Regions from separate parts of the Butyricimonas paravirosa genome, predicted to be linked through region 2. Evidence: riboswitches for the same ligand, from Rfam matches in the RefSeq annotation. Region 2 holds a riboswitch; each other region holds the start of a gene.
What was found. Region 2 has a riboswitch for cobalamin ahead of F1644_RS14330 (PKD-like domain-containing protein). Riboswitches for the same ligand answer to the same signal wherever they lie in the genome.
Positions count from the first base shown of each region.

Region 1 (8,168 bases), 170 kb from region 2:
CTGTTGGGTTGGGAGAAATCCCGGCGTAAGCGGCCCACGAAGACTTCGTCTTTCTCGTTGGCGGTGATGGCCATCGGGTAAAGGTTCTGGGCGGGATCGTCCTGCACGATGATACCTTCTGAATGGGCGAGCAGGTCACGAAGTTCGTCAAGGTCGTAATCCTGTTTGAATTCGATGTTTACACTTTCGGAGTGTCCGCCCATAACGGGAACCCGTACGGCCGTGGCGGTTACTTTAATCGTGTCGTCATTTAATATTTTGCAGGTCTCGTTGACCAGTTTCATTTCTTCTTTCGTGTACCCGTTGTCAGTGAATGAGTCGCAATGCGGCAGACAATTCCGGTCGATTGGGTGAGCGTATGCTTTTTTCACCTCCCGGCCTTCCCGTTCGCCTTCGAGCTGGTTGATTCCTTTCAAACCGCTTCCGGTCACGGATTGGTACGTGGAAACGACGACTCGTTTGATCCCGTATTTTTTGTGAAGGGGTGCCAACGTAACGAGCATCTGTATTGTTGAACAGTTCGGGTTTGCGATAATCTTATCTTCTTTGGTTAAGGTGTTTGCGTTGATTTCGGGGATCACCAATTTCTTCGTCGGGTCCATTCTCCAGGCTGACGAGTTGTCGACCACGGTAATTCCGGCTGCGGCGAATTGGGGTGCCCATTCCAGTGAGGTGTCTCCCCCGGCAGAGAAAATAGCGAGTTGAGGTTTCATGTTGATCGCGTCCCGCATACCCATGACCTTGTAGTTTTTCCCCTTGAAGGTAATTTCTTTGCCTACCGAACGCTCGCTGGCTACCGGTATTAACTCTGTTACCGGGAAGTTTCTTTCTTCCAGAACCTGCAACATTTTTCTTCCGACTAATCCTGTTGCTCCTACTACTGCTACTTTCATCGTGTATAATTTGATTTAATGATTAGATTCCCTTTTCGGGAGTCTTTTTATGAGTTAGGTTATATTAACGCCTCAAAAGTAGTGAATAAGCATTGCTTGAACAATAGGGGAATGTTATTTTTTCAACAATCATACGGGATGTTAAATTCTTAACCCTTTTAATCATCTAGTCATAAAATCACTTAATCGGAAATCATAGAATCACTCAATTGAATAGTCCATTCCCCTTTTGAGAATCATCTCTTTATCTTGTTTCTTCAACCCGACCTCGTAATAATTCACGGGTTGATCGTGGTCTCCGAGGTACATGCGTGGTCTCCGGACAAAACCGGGATTGACGAGCGAGTAAGTGGAGTCAAAATAAGGGGTCTGAATCTCGGCCATATTCAACAGGGTATGGAAGATTGAGGCGTTCGAAGAAATGGGGGCGCTACTATTGTAACGTGCAACCTCGTATTTTTCCGGTCTGGCATCAATGTAATTTTCCGAGAACCACATCAGGAATGGAATGTGTATCTGGTAATAGGTCGGGATCGGTGAGGCGTGCAGGAATCTTTTCCGGCTGTCGTCCAGTAAATCCTCCCCGTGGTCCGGCGAGTAAATCATGGTGGCATCAGCTCCCGAGTTCTTCAATATCCCGATCAGGCTGTGCAGGAAGTAATCCGTGTACAGGACGCTGTTGTCGTAAGCGTTGATGAGCTGGTCCTTGTTTTTGTACTCGACTTCCGTGGCGTTGGCCGGTTGGAATTTGGCAAATTCTTCCGGGTAACGCTCTTTGTAGTTGAAGTGCGACCCGTAGGTGTGGAAGACAATGAATAGGTTTTCGCTCAACGAATCCACGTATTGCTGTATCAACGGGAGCATTTCTCCGTCGAATTTATTGACCGTGATTAATCCCCCGTCCGCTTGTGGACGTACATTGACATGAATGTCTGCCTCCGCGGCAAAGTAATCCGTGAATGATCGGTTCGGTGTCTGGTTTGACAGGAATATTGTTTTAAACCCGGCCTCCTTGAAGGCAGTTACGATGCTTTTATGCGTGTAGAGGTACTCGTAGTGGCAAGCGTCGGCGGCGGACAGGATGAGTGGTACGCTTTTGTGTGTCGTGTTAGATTGTGTTAAGGCATCTTTGTATAGTACCAAGTTATCCTCGTTTTTTAATAACGGGTTGGTTTCCCGCTGGTATCCCCACAGTTCCCAGTTTTCAGCTCTTCCGGCCTCCCCGATTACCAGCACGTATATTTCCCGGCGTTGGTGAACGGAATCACGGGTGGCATGATAGACGAAATCTTTCGAGGTGACGGGATAGTTCATGCTGCGGTTCCATTTCACTCCCGCGTAATACAAGTTATACATCACGTTTGCCGGGTATATATCTGTTTTTACCTCGTAGGTGTTATCCCTGTGTTTCTCGAAAGCGACCAGTCCGGAACCAATGATAAAGAAGATGATTCCCCACGTGATCATGTGCTTGCGGAACACGGCAGTACGTTTCACTTTATGGTGTACGGCAATAGAGGCCAGCACGATAACAGGGATATAAAGGACGCAGACAATGATAATGGAGGGCCATATATTTCCCAGCAATTCCCCGGCCTCGGAGGCGTTCGTGGTGGGTAGGTTCAGGAACATATCAACAGCGATGACTGACTCTCCGAAGAGATAGAACAAAACGAGCTGGAAGGCGTGTAAGATCAGTACCGGAATCAGTATCAATTGCATGAGGCCCGCCCGTTTGAACAGGGAGAACACGACCATGTAAACACCAAGTGGTAGTAGGATCAAGATCGTTTTGCCCAGTCCGGAGAGAGGTTCCGTGAAAAGCAAGCAGAAATTCGGGACTAAATTCAACACGATAAAGAGCCAAAACAGTAATCTTGGCTGTTTCACGAAATTCACGATTCCTTTAGAAAGCTTCGTTAATACCGAAGTAGAATGCGCTGACGCCTTTGCCGAATCCATAATCTAATCTTACGTTTACTCTGTTTTTAAATTCCCAGCGATAACCTATTCCGTAGGTCGGCAGGGTTTGTTTCCACTTGAATTTGTCCATGTCGGGGAACACGTTTCCGGCTCCGCCCCATGCGACAATTCCATGGCGGTTGTATATCTTCTGGCGATACTCTACCTGAAATTGTATCAGGTCGTTGTCCCGGTATCTTCCCTCGTAGTACCCTCGCATGGCGTATGATCCTCCCATGAGGGAAACCATGCTCCAGGGAGTGTCTCCGTAATTGAATGTCCCTTGTAACTGGCTGGCGAGTATGGCACCTTTCCACATTTTCTGGTAGTATCGGAAGTCCACGCTTGTGCGTTTGAAACTATCGTCATTTCCCAGCCATCCGGGAAAGAATTGTTGTTCCAGTTGGGCGAAAAATCCTCTTGCCGGGTTCGGGATAAAGTCTCGCGAGTCATAAGATATAACGAGTCCCGGTCCGAAAGTGTTCACGTTTTTCTTGGCCCCGTTGAGGAACGTGATGTCATCGAAATTCCTTGCCGTGACGTTGCGGAACATGAGGTTTGCCCCGGCGTACAAATTGGGAGCGAGTTTGTATAGAAGTTCCAGTTTTACCTGTTGTTCCAATCGTTTGTACTCTGTCTTGTGATCCTCGTCTTTCCCCGCATCGTAGCCGATCCCCCAGTATTCACTGGGAAACGAGAAAAAGTACATATTAATGTTTGCCCGGAAACGGTCTTTCGGGAAAATCATGTTGCCCCGGATACCTAGCAGGTAAAAACCCGTGGTCGTGACATCCCCGTAAAGGGAAATGTTTGACGGGGAGATGGTTTTATCTTCACGGTCAATACGGAATAGTCCGGATGCGACCACGCCGAGCCCCAGTTTCGTGTCGCTCGAAAAGTGCGGTCCCCCGATGATGGAGAAGTCGAATTTCTTTTCTTCTTTCACCTTGTTCGATTGCTCGAAATAACGATAGAAACGGTGAAAGAATCCATTCTTCAACGTGTCAGTTGTATTGTTCAGCGAATCTCTTGTCACGAGTTCCCCCGCCATGATGTCATGGAACGGGATAAACAATAAAAGGCATAACGACAATGCACATGTTATTCGTTGAATCATATAATTAACCTGTAAAAATGTTTATAATCATTCATCTTGCGTCTTCTTGTACGCAATATCTATGCCAATTGTTTGCAAGGACGAATAATCATTAACGAGAAATAGGGGAAGTCTTTACGTGTGATGTCGTTGTAAGCAGTCGTGTGTAGCTCGTCTGACGTGCCTACATTTTCGTAATAGTGGTACTCGTGGCAGGGACTTTTTTGCATGAAACGGTGTATTTCTTCCGTGCATTGCGAGAGTTTCATGATCACCACGACATGACCGTTGGAAAGAAGGGCGTCCAGTTCTTCGGCGGTGGTTGTTCCCGGTAGAACGACGAGTTTTTCTTCTTGTTTCACGATGTGAAGGCCCGAGATGGCTCCTGCCGCAATAAAAGCAGGGACACCGGCCACGGTGGTCACGGGAAGGTTCATAGAAGCGAGTTTGTCGAACATATAATTCACGGAAGAGTAGAAACCGGAATCCCCTTCCGCCGTGATGGCAACGTTTTTACCCGTGGCGACAAGGGATGCTATTTCCGTACAAAGGGCATCATAGGCTTGATTGGCAAACGTGCGATCCTTGGACATGGGTACGTGGAAAAGTCGTACTCGTTCCATGTTCACGGGCAGGGCTTGCAGGATGTCCCGGGAACGGGATTTGGTCTGTGTGCCGGGACAATAGATAATGTCCGCCCCCTGTAAGGCTTTTAATGCCTTCAACGTGATCAATTCCGGTTCTCCCGGTCCCAACGATACTCCCACGATTTTTCCTTTCATGTCTAAATTAGTTTGTAAAGTTTATAAGGTTCATAAAGTTTATAAGATTTATGGTCCCTTGTGAGGTGCTTAGTTCACGGCAACGGAAGTTGCCGACAGGCTTCGTCCGAAGGACACCCCGTTACTTTATAAGCTTTATGAACCTTACAAACCTTATGAACTCTTTTTCTTCGTTGCAAAAGTCGCTAAAAAAGGAATAGCCTCAAAATAATATTTATATATTTGCAGGCGTCTTGGTGCTTTCATGTTGGAAGAAAAGGGAATCCGGTGAAATTCCGGGGCTGTCCCCGCAGCTGTAAAGTCATTGCCCGTCCGAGAGGGCGGATCTTTTCGTTAGGCCACTGGTGATACCGGGAAGGGGAAAAGATGACAAGCCAGAAAACCTGCCAGGAGGCGTGATTAATTAATACTTTCGGAGGAAAAGAAATGAATGTAGTGCGTTTTTTTTATCTTTTATGCTTTTGTAGTGTTCTCTTTTGTTGCAAGTCGACTTCACGCAAACAGTCGTCGGGAGAACAGACCGTGAAAGGGAAGGTCGATACGGTTTCCCGGATTCATATTAAGTATGCTAAAGGTTTTTGGTTGGAGGAACGTGAGGGGTACGTGGTACTGAACATCAAGGACCCGCAGGAGAGTAGTCATACTCATTACCAGTACGCTTTGGTTCCGCGTGGATCGACGGTGCAGACCCCGAAAGATTTACCGGTGGTGGCGTTGCCCGTGCGGAGTGCCATTTGCATGACCTCGTTGCAGCTCTCCAATTTCATCAAGTTGGGGGCGATGGATCGGGTGGTGGGAATCACGAGTACTCGTTTCCTGTTTAACAAGGATATGCAACGGCAGGTGGACGAGGGGCTAACCCGTCGTATCGGCATTGAGGGAAATTTCGATAACGAGGTGATCATGAGTATTAATCCCGACCTGATGTTGATTTCCCCGTTCAAGCGCGGGGGATATGATGCCGTGAAAGATATTGGAATCCCGCTGGTGCCTCATCTCGGTTACAAGGAGATGACGCCTCTCGGTCAGGCCGAGTGGATCAAGTTTGTCGGTCTGTTACTGGGCATGGAGGATGTGGCAAACCGGGAGTTCGACCGTATCGAGCAACGTTATAATTCTTTGAAGGCGATGGTGGGGGAGGTGAAAAGGCGTCCGGTGGTATTTAGCGGGGAGTTACGTGGGGGTGTTTGGTATGCCGTGGGAGGAAAGAGCTTTTTGGCGCAATTGTTCCATGATGCGGGGGCGGATTATTTCTTGAAGGATGATCCCCGTTCCGGTGGTGTGACGCTTGATTTCGAGACCGTGTACAATCAGGCAGAGAGTGCCGATTACTGGCGGATAGCGAATAGCTTTGCCGGGGAGTATTGTTATGATGCCCTGAAAGCGCAGGATGAGCGTTACGCGGACTTCAAGGCGTTCAAGGAGAAACACGTGGTCTATTGTAATATGCGGGAAAAACCGTTCTACGAGAGTATGCCTGCCGAGCCCGAAGTCGTGCTGGCGGATATGATACGGGTGTTCCACCCGGAAATCCTTCCCGATCATGAACCGGTGTATTATGATATTTTAAAAAAGTGAGCCGATGAAGAGAGGTAAGTACACGATACTCGTTTTCGCGATCACGATTTCCATTCTCGTGTTCTTGTTGTTAAACTTGTTGCTGGGTTCAGTGGCCATCCCGTTTCGTTCGGTTTGGAATATCTTGACGGGAGGCGAGGGGGATCCGGTGGCATGGCAGAATATTATATTGAAATCCCGTCTTCCCCAAGCGTTGACCGCTTTGGTGGCGGGTGCGGGACTTTCGATAAGCGGTTTGCAGATGCAGACGATTTTCCGCAACCCGCTGGCGGGGCCGTCCGTGTTGGGTATCAGCTCGGGGGCAAGTCTCGGCGTGGCCTTCGTGGTGTTGCTTTCCGGTCAACTGGGTGGGGTGGCATTAAGTCGTCTCGGTTTTATCGGGGAGGTTGCCCTGTCGATTGCGGCTATCGTGGGAGCCTTGTCGGTGATGGGGCTGATCGTGCTGGCATCCCGGAAAGTGGCGGGGAGCGTGACGTTGTTGATTATCGGGGTTATGATCGGGTATATCGCTAACGCGGTGATCGGGGTGTTGAAGTTTTTTAGCGTGGAAGAGGATATTAAGGCTTACGTGATCTGGGGATTGGGGAGCTTTGCCCGGGTTTCGGGTAACCAGATGATGTTGTTCGTGACGATCATGGCCGTGATTATCCCGTTATCGTTTTTGCTGATCAAGCCGTTGAATTTGCTGATGTTGGGTGATGGTTATGCCCGTAATCTGGGGTTGAATATCAACCGGGCCCGGGTGTGGGTGATTACCTGTGCCGGGGTGTTGACGGCAATCGTGACGGCGTATTGCGGGCCGATTATTTTCCTTGGGTTGGCGGTACCTCACTTGTGCCGGGCAATTTTCCAGACATCCGATCACCGGGTGCTGATGCCGGCCTCGATGCTCGTCGGGGCATCGCTGGCGTTGCTCTGCAACTTGATTGCCCGCTTGCCGGGATTCGAGGGTGCGCTACCCGTGAATTCGGTGACGGCATTGGTGGGGGCGCCCGTGGTAGCGTCGGTGTTGTTTAGGAAGAGGAAAAGGCGGGATGCGGTGGAGTTTTAGGGATTCAGTGATTTCGTGATTTTGATCTTAGCGTGAAAAAAGAACTCCCTCCCCCTTCGGGTACTCCCTCTATAAACAGAGGGAGAGTTGGATTATCCTTTCCCGAAGATAAAGAGTAATTAAGCTCCTCCTCTGTTTATAGAGGAGGTGGCAGCAGCGCTGACGGAGGAGTTTAATTCACAATTAATACGTTTTCAGTTATAATAAGTATGAAACAGGCAACCATTCAATTAAGGAATCTGGCGATCGGGTACAAGGGAAAGAACGACACGAAGGTGGTGGCGAGCGATATTTGCACGGCGATTAATGGCGGGGAGCTAACCTGTTTGTTAGGGGCGAACGGGGTGGGAAAATCCACTTTATTGCGCACGTTATCCGCTTTTCAGCCCAAGTTGGAAGGGGAGATTGACATTATGAATCGGGAAATTGGCACGTATTCAGACAAAGAGTTGTCCCGTACGATTGGTGTGGTTCTGACGGAAAAATGCGATGTCCGGAACATGACGGCCCGGGAATTAATCGAGATGGGGCGCAGTCCCTACACGGGTTTCTGGGGTACGTTGCACGGGGAGGATCGGGAGATTGTCGAACGATCAATCGCTCTCGTGAAGATCGAAAATCTGGCGGATCGTATGGTTCACACGTTAAGTGATGGCGAACGACAAAAAGTGATGATCGCCAAAGCGTTGGCACAGCAAACGCCCGTGATTTTCCTTGACGAGCCGACGGCATTCCTTGATTTTCCAAGTAAGGTGGAAATCATGCAGTTACTTCACCAGTTGACCCGGGAGACCGGAAAGACAATA
Region 1 covers NZ_CP043839.1:3,691,993-3,700,160, forward strand. The annotation lists gene F1644_RS15055 (aspartate-semialdehyde dehydrogenase) at 1-893, opposite strand, end outside; gene F1644_RS15060 (lipid A phosphoethanolamine transferase) at 1,095-2,855, opposite strand; gene F1644_RS15065 (BamA/TamA family outer membrane protein) at 2,800-3,972, opposite strand; gene cobI (precorrin-2 C(20)-methyltransferase) at 4,032-4,733, opposite strand; cobalamin riboswitch at 4,951-5,138, shown strand; gene F1644_RS15075 (ABC transporter substrate-binding protein) at 5,160-6,311, shown strand; gene F1644_RS15080 (iron ABC transporter permease) at 6,316-7,362, shown strand; gene F1644_RS15085 (ABC transporter ATP-binding protein) at 7,572-8,168, shown strand, end outside.
Region 1: it holds a riboswitch for cobalamin, as region 2 does, so the genes downstream of both, F1644_RS15075 (ABC transporter substrate-binding protein) here and F1644_RS14330 (PKD-like domain-containing protein) in region 2, are expected to answer to the same signal.

Region 2 (8,132 bases):
TCAAGACAAGCCCTCCCACATTTTTCAAATTAGGCATACGAATCTCCTCCAACATCCGAACCGGACCATTCTGATAACTCGTGCTAACACGGAATTCGCCTTCCACGCTTTCCAATGCGGGTAATTCCAGCACCGGAATAACTCCCGTATAAGTCAATGCCCCAACCTTTCGCAAAACCGGAAGTTGAACAGGTTCTATTTGTTTAAAATTACCATAAGAACCTTCCGACAAAGTCAACAACCCCGTTACCTCTTCCAAATCAGGGAAACACAAGGCTGCAGCATTCTCCGTCACATATCCCAAATTAACCGTCAATTTATCAACTTGTTTCAATCCCGTAAAATTAAATACGGCAGATTCCTTTTGTGTAAAGCCTGTAACAGTAAGTGTTTGCACTTTTTCGATGCCGTCAAAACGAACACCGCGACTGGAATTCAACGTAACTTCTCCATCAAGTTCCGAGTTCCCCCGCAAAACAAAATCAGCCCCAACATTATCAATCATCAATTTAGAAGTAGAAAAAACCGAAATATCCAATCCTTGTAATGCCGGAAGTCGAGAAAACGAGCATTGTGCGAACTGCGCTCCCTGCAAATTAGCCAAGAAAGGGAATTCTTCCACTTTTTCCATGTTTGATATGGATAAACCGGAACCTATCGACCTCAGAGCATCAAATCCATTCACGCATGTCACATTGTTCATATTATTCAATGTCATTGACCCCTTGATGGTTGTCAAAGCTTTGAAACCATTCACCTCTTTTGCCGTTCCGCTCAAAGCGAAATTTCCCCCTACCGAAGTCAAACTATTAAACCCATCAAAATTTTCCGTATTCGCCGAAAAGGTTAAATTTCCTCCAACCTCTTTCAAAGCGTTCAGATCCGCGGGGGCAGATAACACAAAATTTCCCTGCACCTCTGTCAAGGCAGCAAGATCCAAATCATTCAATTTATTACACACCTCAATAGTAAATCCTCCTGTTCCGACCCGGCTCAACTGGTGCAAATTAATCTTTTCCAAATCTTCAATATAATATACCCGGAAGCCTCCTACCGATTGAAGTTGTGACAAGTCATATTCTTTCACCCGATGGGTCCATTGCAATGTCAACGTCTCCGCCACCTCTCTCAACTGACTGAAATCCACTTTCTCCAGCACCCCGGTTTGTTGCAAAGTAATACCCGCGGCTGAAGTCAAAGCGGGAAACAAAAGCTCCTTCATTCGAATGGGATTATTTATTTCCACTTTATCCCCGACCATACCCAACTTGGGCAATTCCAACCGTTCGGGAAAAAGCATATTACCATTACGCCCGGAGAAAGAGAATTTTCCAGCAATAACCTGTAAAGCGGATAAATCCATGCTCCTGACATCACGCGTTTCAATCGTGAAACTTCCGCCAACGCTCTCCAATGCTCTCAAATCTACCGAATAAAGCGTATCGGCAGAAATGACAAGATCAGAACCAACCTTCCTCAAGTTAGGTAAAACCATCTCTTTCAAATCCCGTAGCCCGTAAGCCCCGTACTCGCTAGCACGAGCGAGCATCGTAAAACCACCCACACTTTCCAAGTTTTGCAACCCATCAAGTGAAACTCCTGCAAAAGTGGGATTAATTGTAACTCTTCCGGCAACCTCTTTCAAAGAAGAAAGCGGAGCAAGAGAAACCAAAGAATCCTCCTTTACCGTTCCAAGCGGTTTTCCGATAACCAAGTTCCCCTCGATCTTATTAATACCGCGAGCGGCAAACGTTTCAATCTCCTCGGGCGTCGTCAACACAACATCTCCGGCCTGAGCAACAAGCGTCCGAATCACAATATATTTATACGAACGTGAAGCCTGATTATAAGAAGTCACCGTAAATGTCCGTTCCTTCCCCCAATCATCAATCGAAGCCGGATCCGGACTCAACGTGGCATTCTCGCTCGCAGTAAACTCCACCTCAACATTTTCAAGCGACACGCTTTCAGGAATGGAAAGAACCAATGAATCACCAACGATACAACCGGCATAAACATGTTCTCCTTCTATCAGGCGGAAGGAAGTAATATAATTCTCATCTCCCGAGAACAAACTGTCATCATCCTCGCAACCGGTAATAAAACATACGAGGGCGAACAACAACACATATATTAAATTATTTATTTTCATATCCTTTATTTTTATTCATGAATTATTCCGGCTTGGTCCATTGTTGTTCTTTCGTCAATTGCTCGTAAGTCGGGTTATATCCATTATTCTCCACTGCCCATTTCGACGAGGGACAAGTTGAGATAGCTTTCTTCAACCCCTCGTAAGAAACCAAAGCCTCGTGATTCTCGATCCGGAATCCTCCAATACTTTCAACTTCTGAAAGGAAATCCAAATTCGTCAATGTATTATTCAACTCCGAAGGATCTGACGACCAAGGGTCCGGAGTCCTAGGACGTATATCCAACACCCCACCCACGATTCGCAACGACGGATAAAGAATCTTGTCCGGTCCATAAAAATTATTCCAGCTAACATAACCGGTCTGGAACGTCATATCGCCTCCCACGGACTCCAACAAGGGGAACGTCTCATCATCGTAATTATTAATAGACATCATGGCACTTCCCCCGACCGTTTTTAATTTTGGGAAATGAAACTCTTTAATATTGGAATAAAGTTCAAAATTCCCGCTAACTTCTTCCAAATCGGGGAATGATATTCCCGTTACGTTTGAATTTGCCCAATAAGAAAAATTCCCGTTAACCTTACGCACACTCGCTATTTCAACCGCATCGCCACTCATTCCCAGGTAACCGATCGTGAGAGCGTTAATTTCTTTAAAGCCCTCTAATTTCGGGAAATACCCGCCAAGATTTTGTAGATTAAAATTCCCGTTAAAAACGTCATTCCCGACTACGGTCGTGTTCTCCAAACCGGTACCGTTAAATTGAATCTCGTCAATCTCAATTCCTCGCACATCCAATCTTTTGATCCCAGAAGAAATTACTAAAGTTCCCAGATTCTCCAATTTAGCCGGAAATTTAAAGTCTTCACTAACGAAATTCAACGCCAAAGTTCCCCCGACACGCTCCAATTCTCCCAACTGTTCAGGATTCAACCCGGCAAGCGTAAGACTAAGATTACCGTCCACGTTTTTCAAAAAAGGAGCATTAAACTGGTTTACCTGAGAACAATCCAACGTAATAACCCCGGCATGAGTCAACACGGGAAAGGAAACCTCGTACAAGGGATTAGACGCAATCGACAATTCCGTGGCAACCTCCTCTAGTTGCGGCATATAAAGCAATAATAAAGCTCCCCTACCCACGGTTAATTTATCACAGTGCCGCAACACCGGAAATTCCAGTTTCTTGAGAGAAGTCATGCTCGTCGCGATAGAGCCACCCACTTGTTCCAATCTCTGGAACACGATACCTGTCATTCCCGATTTCCCGTTCAAATTCAAATCCCCGCTTATTTGCCTCAAAGAAGAGAAATCCAATGTTACAAAAGATGCTGCCAATGTCACGGCTCCCCCCACGGTCTCCAAGCGAGGACAAAGAATCTCGCTGACCGCATTACTGGTAATGTTCAAATCTCCCCCGACACGTGTCAACTTGTTGAACGTCACCCCCCACAGGCTATCCGCAGAATTTACATACAATTTTCCACCAACCTCTTCCAAATTATCCAGCCCGGTCAATTCATATCCCGCAAACAAACGATTAATCGTCACGTCATTAGTCACACTCTTCAAAGAAACTAAAGCGGCCAAAGAACGAATGGTGTCCGTCCCTCCCTGCCGGCCAATGACCAAAGAACCGTCAAGATGACTCACGCCCTTGGCCCCGAAAGCATCCACCTCTTCCTGCGTGTTCAAAACGACAACCCCTTCAAATGCTATTCCCTTCTTTTCCGGTATATAAATATATTTCCGTTCCTCCCCGCTATGCGAGGTTACCACGAAATAAATCTGCTCCTCCCAATTGGTTATCGCGGAGGGTTCCGGTTTTATCGTACTATTCTCACTGCACACGATATTCGGGGTAACCTCGCCCAAGGCAACATTCTCGGGAGTCTCCATCAGTATGGTATCCCCCCGGAACGAGGCCACGTAAGACGTCTCTCCCGATTGCAAAATAAAAGACGTGATGAAATTATCACTCCCGACAAAAGGATCATCATCATCTTCACAGCCGGCAATAAAAGCCAAGGTGAAAAGAAGAACTCCCCAAAGTATATTTTTATTCATAACCTATAATTTTTAGATACTATTTTTTCGCTTTTAAACGCAAATCGATCGCGGCAGAAGATTCCGTTGAAACCTCTCCGACAGCCGCACCCTGTCCCATCTGGGCCGTGTGTACTTTCACGAAGTCGATATATTTCAATTTAGCCGGGGTCCCATCCTGCTGGATGGCGTTGTCTATACGGAATCCAACCGGATCGTTAATATTATCCACGTATCCCCAGTCAAATCCCCAGTTCGTTTCAATTCCTTCCGTCAAGAACTGATTACCGAGACAAGTTCCCGTCAAAATATAATACTCCTCTTCCATAAACCAAGGGAAGTAGCCCGAGTTCGGATGATAAGCGTTCCTTCTCAAGAAAGATAGATTCCCGTCATTATCTATGGACAACACATCCTGCTTGGTTGCCGTCGGGCGATAGTATTTTAACGCATACCGTTGCGTGATTCCCGGCTTACCCGTCTCGCTACCTTTCAACTCGTACCAAGTATCATTAGGCACCCCGTCACCATTCTCGTCCTGGCTCACCCACACGACACCACACTCACACCAGTACTTGCCTAAAGGATTACCCGTCATATCAAAATCAGGTTCCCCGTCACCACCATTCTCCACGCTATGGTCAAATTTCAAAATAAAATATCCTCCCCACGCACCCAAAGATGCAAGATACCCCCCTTCACCTCCTCCGTTGTCTAACGTTTTCTGTATTGTCATCCGGGCATCTTCCGCCGTCTTACCTTCCGGGAAATTAATAAATTGCCCGGGTGCGGGAATAAATTCATAACAATAATTGGAAATATAGCTACTCTTTGGAGTCACATCCCGAAAATACGTTCCCTCTTTCGGGGTACATTCCACGTAAACTTTCGCGGAAGCCGTCTTGCCGTTATCTGTCGCTGTCACATCGATTTCGTACGTTTTCCCCTCCACGGAAGGCTTAAAATCAAAACAAACGGAAGTTTGCCCGCTCTGTACCGCCCCGTCAACTTTCCACTCGTAAATAGCCTGATCACTAATAGCAAATTTTATAGGAGCCAACACCACATTTTTACCGATCGGACAAGTCATCGTGATCGCCTTGTCTAACATGGAAGGCAACACGTAGCGAGCGTTGTCGAAAAACAAAAGTGGTTTCTCCTCGGGAATAACTGACACGTTGATATTCTTCACATCAACTCCATCCGCATTCGTCACCTTCAAGGCAAGAGTGTACACGTTTATATCCTCCTCTTCAAACGACATGATCGAATCATGCGACACGACCTGCCCTCCATAACTCCACTCAAACGTGGTTGTCTCATCCGTGTACTCCGTTTCCGCGGCAAACTCTTTCTTGATCCCGCAATAAGCCACCGCGGCTGATTCCAGCTTAATTTGCGGGGCTAAACGATCAACGACCGTCACCTTCACCTGTTTTTCCACACTACCATTGTCTGCATCCAAGCGAAAATTCACGAAACTCTCACCCAAAATCTCCCCCTTGAAATAATACACCGTATCGTCCGCCACGATTTTTCCCTCCCGTTTCCAGGTATATACTGGATTCACGGCATCTTTCACACGAGCGCAAAGAGCGACCTCTTTCCCGATTCTCACGTTATACTCTCCCGTTTCAGAATTGAACGTGAAATCAGGACTACCCGCATCGATCTTTTCGTCATCATCATCGCAAGCCGCAAAACTCGCGACAAAAAGCATCAGCAATAACGCAAACTTCAATTGAACATCTTTTTTCATAATCATATATTTAAACAATTTTCCAATATTGCTATTCCCGCTTCAAGCTGTAGCTAAAAACGACAAAACCGCTGTATCCAAAACAGATACAGTCAGTACTCGCCTATCATTAACAATAGTGAATATAATTACCTCATCCAAGCTCTAGTCCCAGAAAGCTTTAGATTCGTGACTTTGGCAGGTCTTCTGACTTGCTCCGTCCTTGAACGCCCTTCCCATTTCGTGTCGAAACAGTGGATGTGAGTCGTGTTCACGGACTTTGGCGGAGCTTACAGCAGCGGGTCTGTTCAGGATTCGCACCTGATTCCCTTTTCACCACACGCCTGAAACAGGGTGTGACACCAAAATCGTCGCAAAAATATATAAAAAACAAATATTATTCGGATTTTAAAGTTATAATTCTAGATTTTTACAAAATTTATCATTCATAGAGACCTAACATGACTGTGAATGATTATAACACAACCCGTTATGACTTATCGTTTTCATAAAACGAAATTCCACCATATTTCGTATCTCCTATCGCTCATTTACGATTCAGCCTCCCACAGGCACACCGAATCGGAAACATCCTTCCCGTCGGCATTTTTAGCAAAGGCATAAATGACAAGGCCTCCCCCGGCTATTTTTTCTGAAAAGTTCACGCTTTTTTCTATCGTCTCTCCCCGAAGTCCCAACTCCTCGACACGACAAATATATTTTGTCTTACAAAGAAGCACGGCATAAATTTTATCATCCAGAAAGCAATCAACGGACTCGATTTCTTCCTTCTCGTGAGTGAAAAAGATTCTCCGATTTTCCATATCAACCTCGGCACGAATTTCTGGGATCACCAACGACCCCGCTGCCACGCGTAATTTCTCGTAGTTGATCACCCCGTTAAATTCCTTGACTGCCTTCTTACGGCTATTGAAAGGTTTTTCCGGATTTGCTTTCTCCACGGTCACCGCATCCATCACGTTCGCACTGGTAAATCCCCGAAAACCTTTCGGGTAACCGTTCCCTCCGGGAAATCCCAACTGGACGGCATTTCTCATCCATACTTTCCGTTCCGTTATCGCCCCGAAAGCCGCGGACTGTCGTTTTTGCGGTTCCTGGCTCGGTTTACGCGAGATGCTTGTCCCCCGGCAATAATTTTTCCCGTTTGGTCCCCCGTAAGTGATCACGTTACCGAACTTACCCCGAATCTTTCCAAGTGGATTTACAAATTCCGCCATATCCTGTTATTTTTATGTTCCTCGCCAGCAAAGATACACAAATAAACCAATGTAGTTACATTTTCAAGCTAAATAAATCAATTATTACATGTATTATTCATGAGATATAAGTGATCACTTTCATGTAAAGCGCTATTAGAACGCTATTAAATCCCTATTAAATCGCTATATATAATAGCGTTTTAAAAGAGTTTTATTTGCGTATTAAAAATATTCTATCTACTTTTGCTCATGAATTAATACACGAGTGATTATCAAATAATTATTATCATGGAAAACACATTATCTATTCCTGTAGCTCTTCTGGCACAAGGCTCTATCCGGATCGACGGGATAACCTATTACCGACACGGCAATAAAGTTCGGGCCTGCAAATCACGACGGAGTCCTAAAAAAACAAGAACCGAGGGGGAAGAGGAATCCTCCAGCCGTTTCACGGAAGCCCGTAAAATGTGGAGAATCTACCGTCGTGCCATCGGGGATTTGCCGATATGGAAACTCATGGCCAAGGAGATGGGAATAAATAAAAGCGATTCCTTATTCCATTCTCAAAACGGGGGATGTTTTCGCCCGGGAGAAGGGGTATGGGCTTTCCCGACATTCCGATTCTCGACAGGCACGCTGGACGCACCGGTGATCACGAGTGTCACAAGGGAAGGATGGTCCGTGACCCTAAACTGGGAAAATGACATTGACTGCCCGAAAGCGAGCGTGTCAGATCAAGTGTACGTGGGATATTTTTACGGGACCTTACCCCGCGCCCCGCAAATGATCACGTGCCTTAACTCGTTCCGGGGCGACGGCAAAGTGACCGTGGACATCCCGGCAGCGAAACAACCGGAAGGGACACCCCTGCATCTCTACTTGTTTTTCGGCAATAAAGATACCACCCGTTTCTCTCCAAGCGTGTACGCGGGAGTGTAATGTTCATGCAGCTCTCCTACCCCCCAA
Region 2 covers NZ_CP043839.1:3,519,865-3,527,996, reverse strand. The annotation lists gene F1644_RS14340 (hypothetical protein) at 1-2,152, opposite strand, end outside; gene F1644_RS14335 (hypothetical protein) at 2,175-4,226, opposite strand; gene F1644_RS14330 (PKD-like domain-containing protein) at 4,246-5,964, opposite strand; cobalamin riboswitch at 6,124-6,325, opposite strand; gene F1644_RS14325 (hypothetical protein) at 6,495-7,181, opposite strand; gene F1644_RS14320 (hypothetical protein) at 7,452-8,105, shown strand.

Region 3 (8,168 bases), 190 kb from region 2:
GCGAACTCCGTGTAGAAAGGATGGTGCGTGAAAGAGGTTAAATTCACATAGTCATCCATGTTTAAGCCAACCACCTCTTTAGCGAAAGTCTGCGGTGTATATTCTTTTCCTTGATATTCAAACTTCTCCGGCTCCGGTCCGAGATAAGTATCCAGAATAGCATCGAATCCCCGTTTCCACGCCGTACTCAACCGCTTGTTGTTATTTTCCACTACCGCTTGCACGTAAGCTTTCAAAACAGCATCAATCTCTCCGAAAACATGACTCGGTTCCCCGTAATTCAATCCTTGATACACCTCAAGAGGCACAATCCCATATTTCTTCGCCATATTCGTCACATCCGAAGAGGCTCCTCCCACCGCAAAATTCAACACCCCGTGCAAGCGAACATATTTATCCGCCTTATCCGAATAAGCGTGTTTCACGAAATACATGGCCGACAAATTCACTGAATCTTTCCCCATTCGCATCATTTCCGACTCTAGGAAAGAGGACGTTGACCATGACCAACAAGTCCCGGCACGATACTGATCCTTCACGGACGTAGCGGGCAATCTCTTGATATCAGTAAACTGGTAGTCTACAGGCTTTGTCGTGTCCTGTACAGTCGTATTCTGCTGCGCATAGGCCATCATGTACCCTCCGAAAACGAGGGCGAATAAAATAAATGCTGTTCTCTTCATATCTTTTATATTGATTGTGATTTAATTGTCTGCCTGCAAAAGTATAAAAAGAACCGCAAAACAAGCTGACAAGCTGAATATATTTACGTTAGCCAATAACAAAAAGAGAACTGCCTGAACAGTTCTCTCTATTACAAAATAAACTTCTCCGACCTTCGGCCACCTCCTCTATAAACAGAGGAGGAGCTGGTGATTCTTCCCAAAAACAGGGAGTATTTCAGCTCTCCCTCTGTTTATAGAGGGAAATCGGCGAGTAAGCGAGAACAGACTGAGAGTTTACTCGTTGTCTGTCGAGCGAGAGCCGATTCGAGACTGCTTACAGGCTCAATACCCCAAAGGGGGAGGGAGTTTGACATCCTCCTTGACTTCTTTCAAATTCCCTTTCTTTAATTAAAAAGTATAGGAAACCGATGCCTGATAATTCCGGGGTTTCGCCATGATCGTGGTTCTCTCGAAATATTCCTTGTCAAACAAGTTGTTAATGTTCAATGCCAGTGTTACGTGATTCTTGATCGTGTAGAAAATACCCGCATCCATCAACCACAAGGCCGGATCGTACAACCGGTTATCTATATTCCGGAACACCTTATCCTTGAAATTCCCACTTAAATGGAATGACAAATTCTTTAGCACCCCGCGTGGTATCGTGTAATCGGCATAAGCGTAGAATGTCGTACGAGGCACACCCGTGGCACGAACATTTTTATTCTGTTCCTTATATTTAGAGAAACGTCCGCTCTCGGCAATTTCCCGCAAACGATAGTCCGACCAACCGAGACCTCCCGTAACTTGTAAAGTCGGTAACGGACGAACAACCACCTCAATGTCAAAACCTCGCGAGTCGGCTCTTCCGACTTGTCCCCGAATACTCTTCTCGGTAGCAACACCATCCACCAACACCGTCGTGTCACCCAGACTCTTCACGATATTATACTTACGAATATAAAATACACTCGCGTTAATATCCACCATCTCGTTCAAGGTGTAACGTACACCGACTTCCGTGGAATACCCTTTTTCCGGCTTGAACACTTCGCCCCCATCCTCATCAGGATTGAACTCGTTACCCTTGCGGTCCAAATACATCACGGTAGGACTATATGTTGTAGTTACAGGATTGAAATAAGAAGAAATAGAACCGTAGAATGACAATTCAGGCATGGGAAAATACACGACACCCACCCGATACGTGAATGCCGAGGTCTCCACCTCTTTCCATTCTTTCCTGTTCTTCGTTTCATATTTCTGTTTCCCGTCATCAATCGTAGCACTTGATGTTTTCCGGCTATACAAATCCACACGCCCGGATGCCATCATTTTCCATTTATCATTGAATTCGATCACGTCATGCAAATAAATTCCATGCGTTCTCTCCGTGCGCAGAGAAACGGCTGAAACTTTCGTGTCCCACCATCCCTGCACGATATGCGGGTCCCGCACAGGCAAAAGTGCATCCAAACCGGGCCCCCACAAATCGTCATCTCCATAACCGTTATACTGGGCGAAATCAAAACAATTGTACGTCCATCCCAACGTGTAGTTATGCAACACGGAACCTGTCTCGAACTTCCCGGTCAACTCGATCGTATTATTCACGTTTTTGTGGTCCGGGTTAAAATTCAACGGATTCTGACGGGCAGCATTTCCTCGTTGAACCGTATCCAAGTCAACATACACCTTCTCGTCTTCTGACTTATAATAATACCATTTATATATCGGATCCTTAGAGGTACGATAAGAAAGCCCCTCAATACAATGATAATCCAAATCACTGTGGAAATAGGAAAAACGTTCTTTCAACTTCATCCAATCCGTGATCTGGTAAACGTATGACACAGACATATCCCATACTTTCCGTTTCATGTAATTATTGGCAAAGTCATTATAAACCTCGCGGTAATCCGCCTCCGGGTGGCGATCCCCCTTCAGCGCGTACGGTTTGTCTCCGTCCACGTAGAACATATCACCGGGCATAACGGGTGCAGCCCCGATCTCGGTCGTGTAATCATCATCGGCATAGCTACCGGTCACATCAATACGTCCCCACTTTCCCAAATCAGCACCCAAAACACCATACACGGAAAAACGATTTGCATTCACCTCACGCCATCCGTCTCCCGTTGAATAATTGATATTGGCACGATATTCGAGAGGTCCCACAAGTTTTCCCCCGAAACCAAGAGTAGCCCGTCTCTCATCCCAGCTACCATAACTGATACGAGCGTTGGCCGAAAAATCGGGAGACGCTTTCTTGCGCACGATATTCAACACTCCGCCCATAGCCGAATGTCCGGCCAAAATAGCGGCGGGTCCTTTCAACAATTCGATCGACTCCACGGCAGCCAAATCCCCGTAAGGCACGTTATTATTCAACGTCCGCTCATCGCGAATCCCGTCAATCATAACAACCGCACTCCCCTGTCCGCGAATAGAAAACTGTTGGAACTGCCCGTATTGCTTGTCTTTCGCTACAATTCCCGGCAAAAACTTAACGGCATCCATCAGATCAACAATTCCCTTCCGGTCAAGCATCTGGCTAGACAACTTGCTCACCGTTATCGGAACGAAACGTAAAGGCACATCCAATCCCAACAAATCAATCCTCTTCTTTTTCTGCATCACATCCACCTGATCGATACGGAATAAAGAGTCCGTGATACTCTTTTTCTTTCGCTTATCGTTCTCTTGAGCGAAAAGCGAACCGACGCACACAAACAGCAACAATGCTAATACAACAACTTTTTTCATACAACTATATATTAATAATGAATAAGCATTATTAACATAGTCTTTTGGGCAACATGAGTTTAAGGTAAAATCCATCTTTTTCCCTCTCGCTTTTTTTCCCGAAAGCTATGGTTTATCTAGTTCGGCAGGTCTTCTGACTTGTTCCGGATTTTGTTGCCTTCCCAGTTTATAACCAGTGACATTTGAAGTACAAAACCCCTTGTACAGGAACTTACAGCTGCGGGTACAGTCCCGGATTCACACCGGATTCCCTATTAAGCATCACCTCCATGACCGAAGGCTCCGCACCAAAACATGGCGCGAATGTAATATATTTTTTTATATTATACTTTTTCAACATGATTTTTTTATTTCCATAATTCAATCATCATAACAAACTGACAACCAATCCCTATAATAAAAACTCCAACAATGTCCCTAACGAATCTCTATACCTTCTCCCGGTATCATTTTTCTCATCCAACCGTAACCTTTTGTCAAAAAATATATACATTTGTGCCGTCTTAGGTGATGTGTTAATGCTCAATTAACATACAAGAGGGAAACCGGTTAGAATCCGGTACAGTGCCCGCTACTGTGATGCCCGTTTCTCCCTAACGAGGAGATTCAAAGAAAGGTTCTTACACCACTGTTCGTAAGGACGGGAAGGTATCTTTCTTAGGCGTAGTCAGGAGACCTGCCGAGACAAACACAGGTAATAGCGTATTCTCGGGGCCAGGAATACTATTATAAACTTTAAAACTTAACCCGAATGAAAAGAATTGTAGTACTGACTACATTATTCATGCTGACTTTGGCAAGCGTCTCGCTAGGGCAGATCACGTTGAGAGGGAAAGTGATCGATGCAAAAAGCGGGAAAGCACTTATCGGGGCCAATGTACGATTAGTCGGAACAAGCATCGGAATCGCCACGAACAACAAGGGCGAATTCATCCTCGAAAAAGTCCCCGACGGTACCTACACGCTCCGGGCCAGTTACCCCGGTTACGAAGTCAGTTCCATAAAAGTCAGTAGTAGCAAAAGTGACATTCTGTTCCAACTGAAAACATCACTGATCAACCTCGATCAAGTCGTTGTTTCGGGAACGGGAACTCACCGAAAATTAAAGGACTCGCCAGTCCCCGTCGAGGTCATGACAGCCTCGGACATCAAAAAAGGCGGAATCTCCACCATCGAGGATGCCCTCGTGATGCTAAATCCCTCGTTTAGTTTCCGACCAACGGCTATGAGTACAAACATGACCCTTAACGGAATGAAAGGAGATTATATCCTCGTTCTCGTGAACGGGAAGAAAATGACCGGAGACATTTCCGGTTACGTTGACCTCTCCCGAATCGACATGGGTAGGGTAAAACGAATCGAAGTCCTTAAAGGTGCAGCCTCCTCCCTCTACGGATCGGACGCTATCGCGGGAGTGATCAACATTATCACAGATCAGCCACATGACGCCCTGAACATCGTGTCCACGACCCGATTAGGAGGCAAGGGCAGTTTTATCGAGAACGTCAACGCAGACATCAACGCTGGCAAATTCTCGTCCTCAACCTCTTATCAAAGGCGCCAATCTGACGGCTGGCAACTCAGTAATATCACAGAAGATAGTGTACCTACCCGTCGCAAAGTGTCTGATAAATTTCACTCGGACATCGTGAACCAACGTTTTGCCTTCGATCCATCAAAAAATCTGAACTTGTACGTGGAAGGAAGTTACTTTACCAAAGAACTCGACCGTCCCGTGAACAAGGATGCTAAAGACCCTTCCGGATTCGACTATGATATGTCATACGAGAACTACGCTGTGGGATTGGGGGGAAAATATCTGTTCGGTAATTCCGCTTATATTAGCTTGGATGTCAACGCCAACAACTACGAGTACTACAAAGTATACACCCGTGCCATCGAGTCCAAGGGCGACACGACCACCCACGTCGGAGATGAAATCCTGACCAAACGTCAACGCTACTTATCTACCAACCTAAAAGGAGTATTCAAGATCGGTAAGTACAACAAAATTTCCATTGGAACCGAGTACATCAAGGACTACTTAAAGAATCCCACCGATCTGGTGGAGAGTAAAGATGTCTATACGCTGGCTCTTTATGCACAAGACGAGATTCGTCTTTTCAAAAAACTCCAATTAGTACCCGGTTTCCGTTACATCTACCACGAGGCATTCAAGAATCAGTTTACGCCCAAACTTTCAGCCATGTACAGCCTAGGAAATTTCAACTTCAGGCTCTCTTACGCGGCCGGATTCAAGGCTCCCTTGTTGACGGACCTCTATTATTATAAGGAATCTGCCAAGAAAGGAAAATTAACCGTCGTTATCGGGAACCCCGATCTGAAACCGGAGAAATCGAATTACTACGCTTTCAACACGGAATATGCGGGAAAGTACTGTAACATCTCCGTAAACGGGTATATCAATGACCTCCGTAACGTTATAGAGTCAAAGAAATTACCCCTAACACCGGAAGACGAAGCCAACAAGGTCACTTCCCGAGAAACTTACGAGAATCTGGACAAAGCCCGGACACAAGGAGTTGATATTTCCGTTAACAGCTACCTCGGTGCGGGATTTTCTCTAGGTGGTGGATATAGCTACGTGGATGCCCGGGATAGGAAAACCAAAATTCGTTTGGAAGAAAGCATCCGTCACTCGGCAACCGTCAAGGCGAATTACATGCACGAATGGACAAACTATCGTCTTAACGTGAACCTAAACGGACGAATTCAAGGCAAAAAATTCGTGAAAGTCCAAGAGATTGACGCACCCAAGTACCAAATCTGGAATCTGACAACGAACCACTCTTTCTCTCCCGTGGGTATGTTCCTTTTCGAAATCAACGCGGGAATCGAGAACCTGTTCGACTATTCCCAGAACCTGCCTTACGGCTCTAATCTCGGAACATTAAGTCCGGGAAGAACATTCTTTGCAAGTTTAACTATTAGATTTAAAAAATAATGAAAACAATTATCATCATACTATCCCTCTTTATCAGTCTTAATGTATTAGCCCACGGTGGCGGTGGTTTCAAACATTCCGATATATTCAAGACCCTCGGTCCTAATGACAAAGTAGCCATTCTCATGGTTCACTTTGGTACAACTCACGATGACACCCGAGCCTTGACCATCGATGCCATCAACAAAAAAGTGGCACAAACATTCCCCGGAGTGGAAGTACGTGAAGCCTACACTTCCCGCATGATCATGCGCCGTCTGAAAGAAAAAGGAATAACCAAACCCAACCCGACGGAAGCCATGAACAAACTGATTGCCGACGGCTATACCCACTTGATCCTTCAACCCACGAACATCATCGAAGGAATTGAAATGGAAGCCCTGCAAAAAGAAGTTGCATCATACCAAACGAAGTTCAAAGACATTCGCTTAGGGACAGCTCTTCTTCATTCTCCCGAGGATTACCAAGCCGTGGTAAAAGCGATTGCCGCATCAATCAAGGACAAGGAAAAAGGGGATTGCGTCTTCGTGTGCCACGGGACCTACCACCCGGCAAACTCAACCTACGGGATGCTCGACTACGTGATGAAAGCCCAAGGACACAAGAACTACCACGTGGGAACGATCGAAGGTTACCCCACGATGGATGATGTAATCCGCGAACTCGAAGCGAATAAGGCAAAAGAAATAACACTTGTTCCTTTTATGTTCGTAGCCGGAGACCATGCCAAAAATGACATCGCCGGGGACTGGAAAGACGAACTGGAAAAGAAAGGCTATAAAGTAAACGTCCTGCTCAAAGGACTGGGAGAATATCCCGCCATACAGGAACTTTTCATCCAACACGTGAAATTCGCCACCAAACACCAACGGGAAGACATCACCGTGAAGAAAAAGAAATACGAGAAAACAGACGATATAGACTAACCCGCCCATGTTAACCAAATTGTTTATCCATATCCACCGGATACTGGGATTAATTCTCTGTATCCTGTGCTTTTCATGGTTCATATCCGGAATCGTGATGATCTACCACTCCTTTCCTCGTGTAAGCCAAGAAGATCGGTTCACTCGTGCGGAAATTCTTGATACGAATGGCTTGCCCGCCATCCAAGACGTGTTATTCCGTCTCCCTGCCAAAACGCCAATCCACGGCCTCTCTCTGAACAACCCGTATGGAGATCCCGTATTCAGTATAGGAGGGGGACGCCAAAGCGTTGAGTTATACGCGGACACGAATGTCGTGGCTCCCGTTATTAACTACGCACTCTGTGAAAACCGGGCTGCTCGCTGGTGTGCCGATCGAAAGATTACCCGGGTGGATACCTTACGCACCCTCGACCAGTGGATACCCCTCGCCCACTACAAGCGGGAATTTCCCATCTACAAATTCTACTTCGACGGTCCGGAAAAATACCAGCTTTACGTCTCTTCCCGAACCGCCAATATCCTGCAGTTTACCGATTCCGACAATCGTTTCTGGGCATGGTTCGGGGCCATTCCCCATTGGGTGTATTTCACCGTTATCCGAGGAAACCAGAACTTATGGACACAATTCATGTACTGGGCATGTTATCTCGGAATGTTCATGTGTTTTACCGGATTCGTTCTCGGCATACGTTCCTACTGGCTCGCTCGCCGAAAAGGCTTTCTCCGCTCTCCATACAAGAAACAGTGGTTCAAATGGCACCACATCACGGGTTTCTTTTTCGGTATATTTGTCTTCACGTGGATACTGAGCGGCTATATGTCCATGGCCCCGCTTCCCTCGTG
Region 3 covers NZ_CP043839.1:3,709,283-3,717,450, reverse strand. The annotation lists gene F1644_RS15140 (C1 family peptidase) at 1-683, opposite strand, end outside; gene F1644_RS15135 (TonB-dependent receptor) at 1,074-3,431, opposite strand; cobalamin riboswitch at 3,538-3,724, opposite strand; cobalamin riboswitch at 3,920-4,129, shown strand; gene F1644_RS15130 (TonB-dependent receptor) at 4,183-6,396, shown strand; gene F1644_RS15125 (sirohydrochlorin cobaltochelatase) at 6,396-7,322, shown strand; gene F1644_RS15120 (PepSY domain-containing protein) at 7,330-8,168, shown strand, end outside.
Region 3: it holds a riboswitch for cobalamin, as region 2 does, so the genes downstream of both, F1644_RS15135 (TonB-dependent receptor) here and F1644_RS14330 (PKD-like domain-containing protein) in region 2, are expected to answer to the same signal.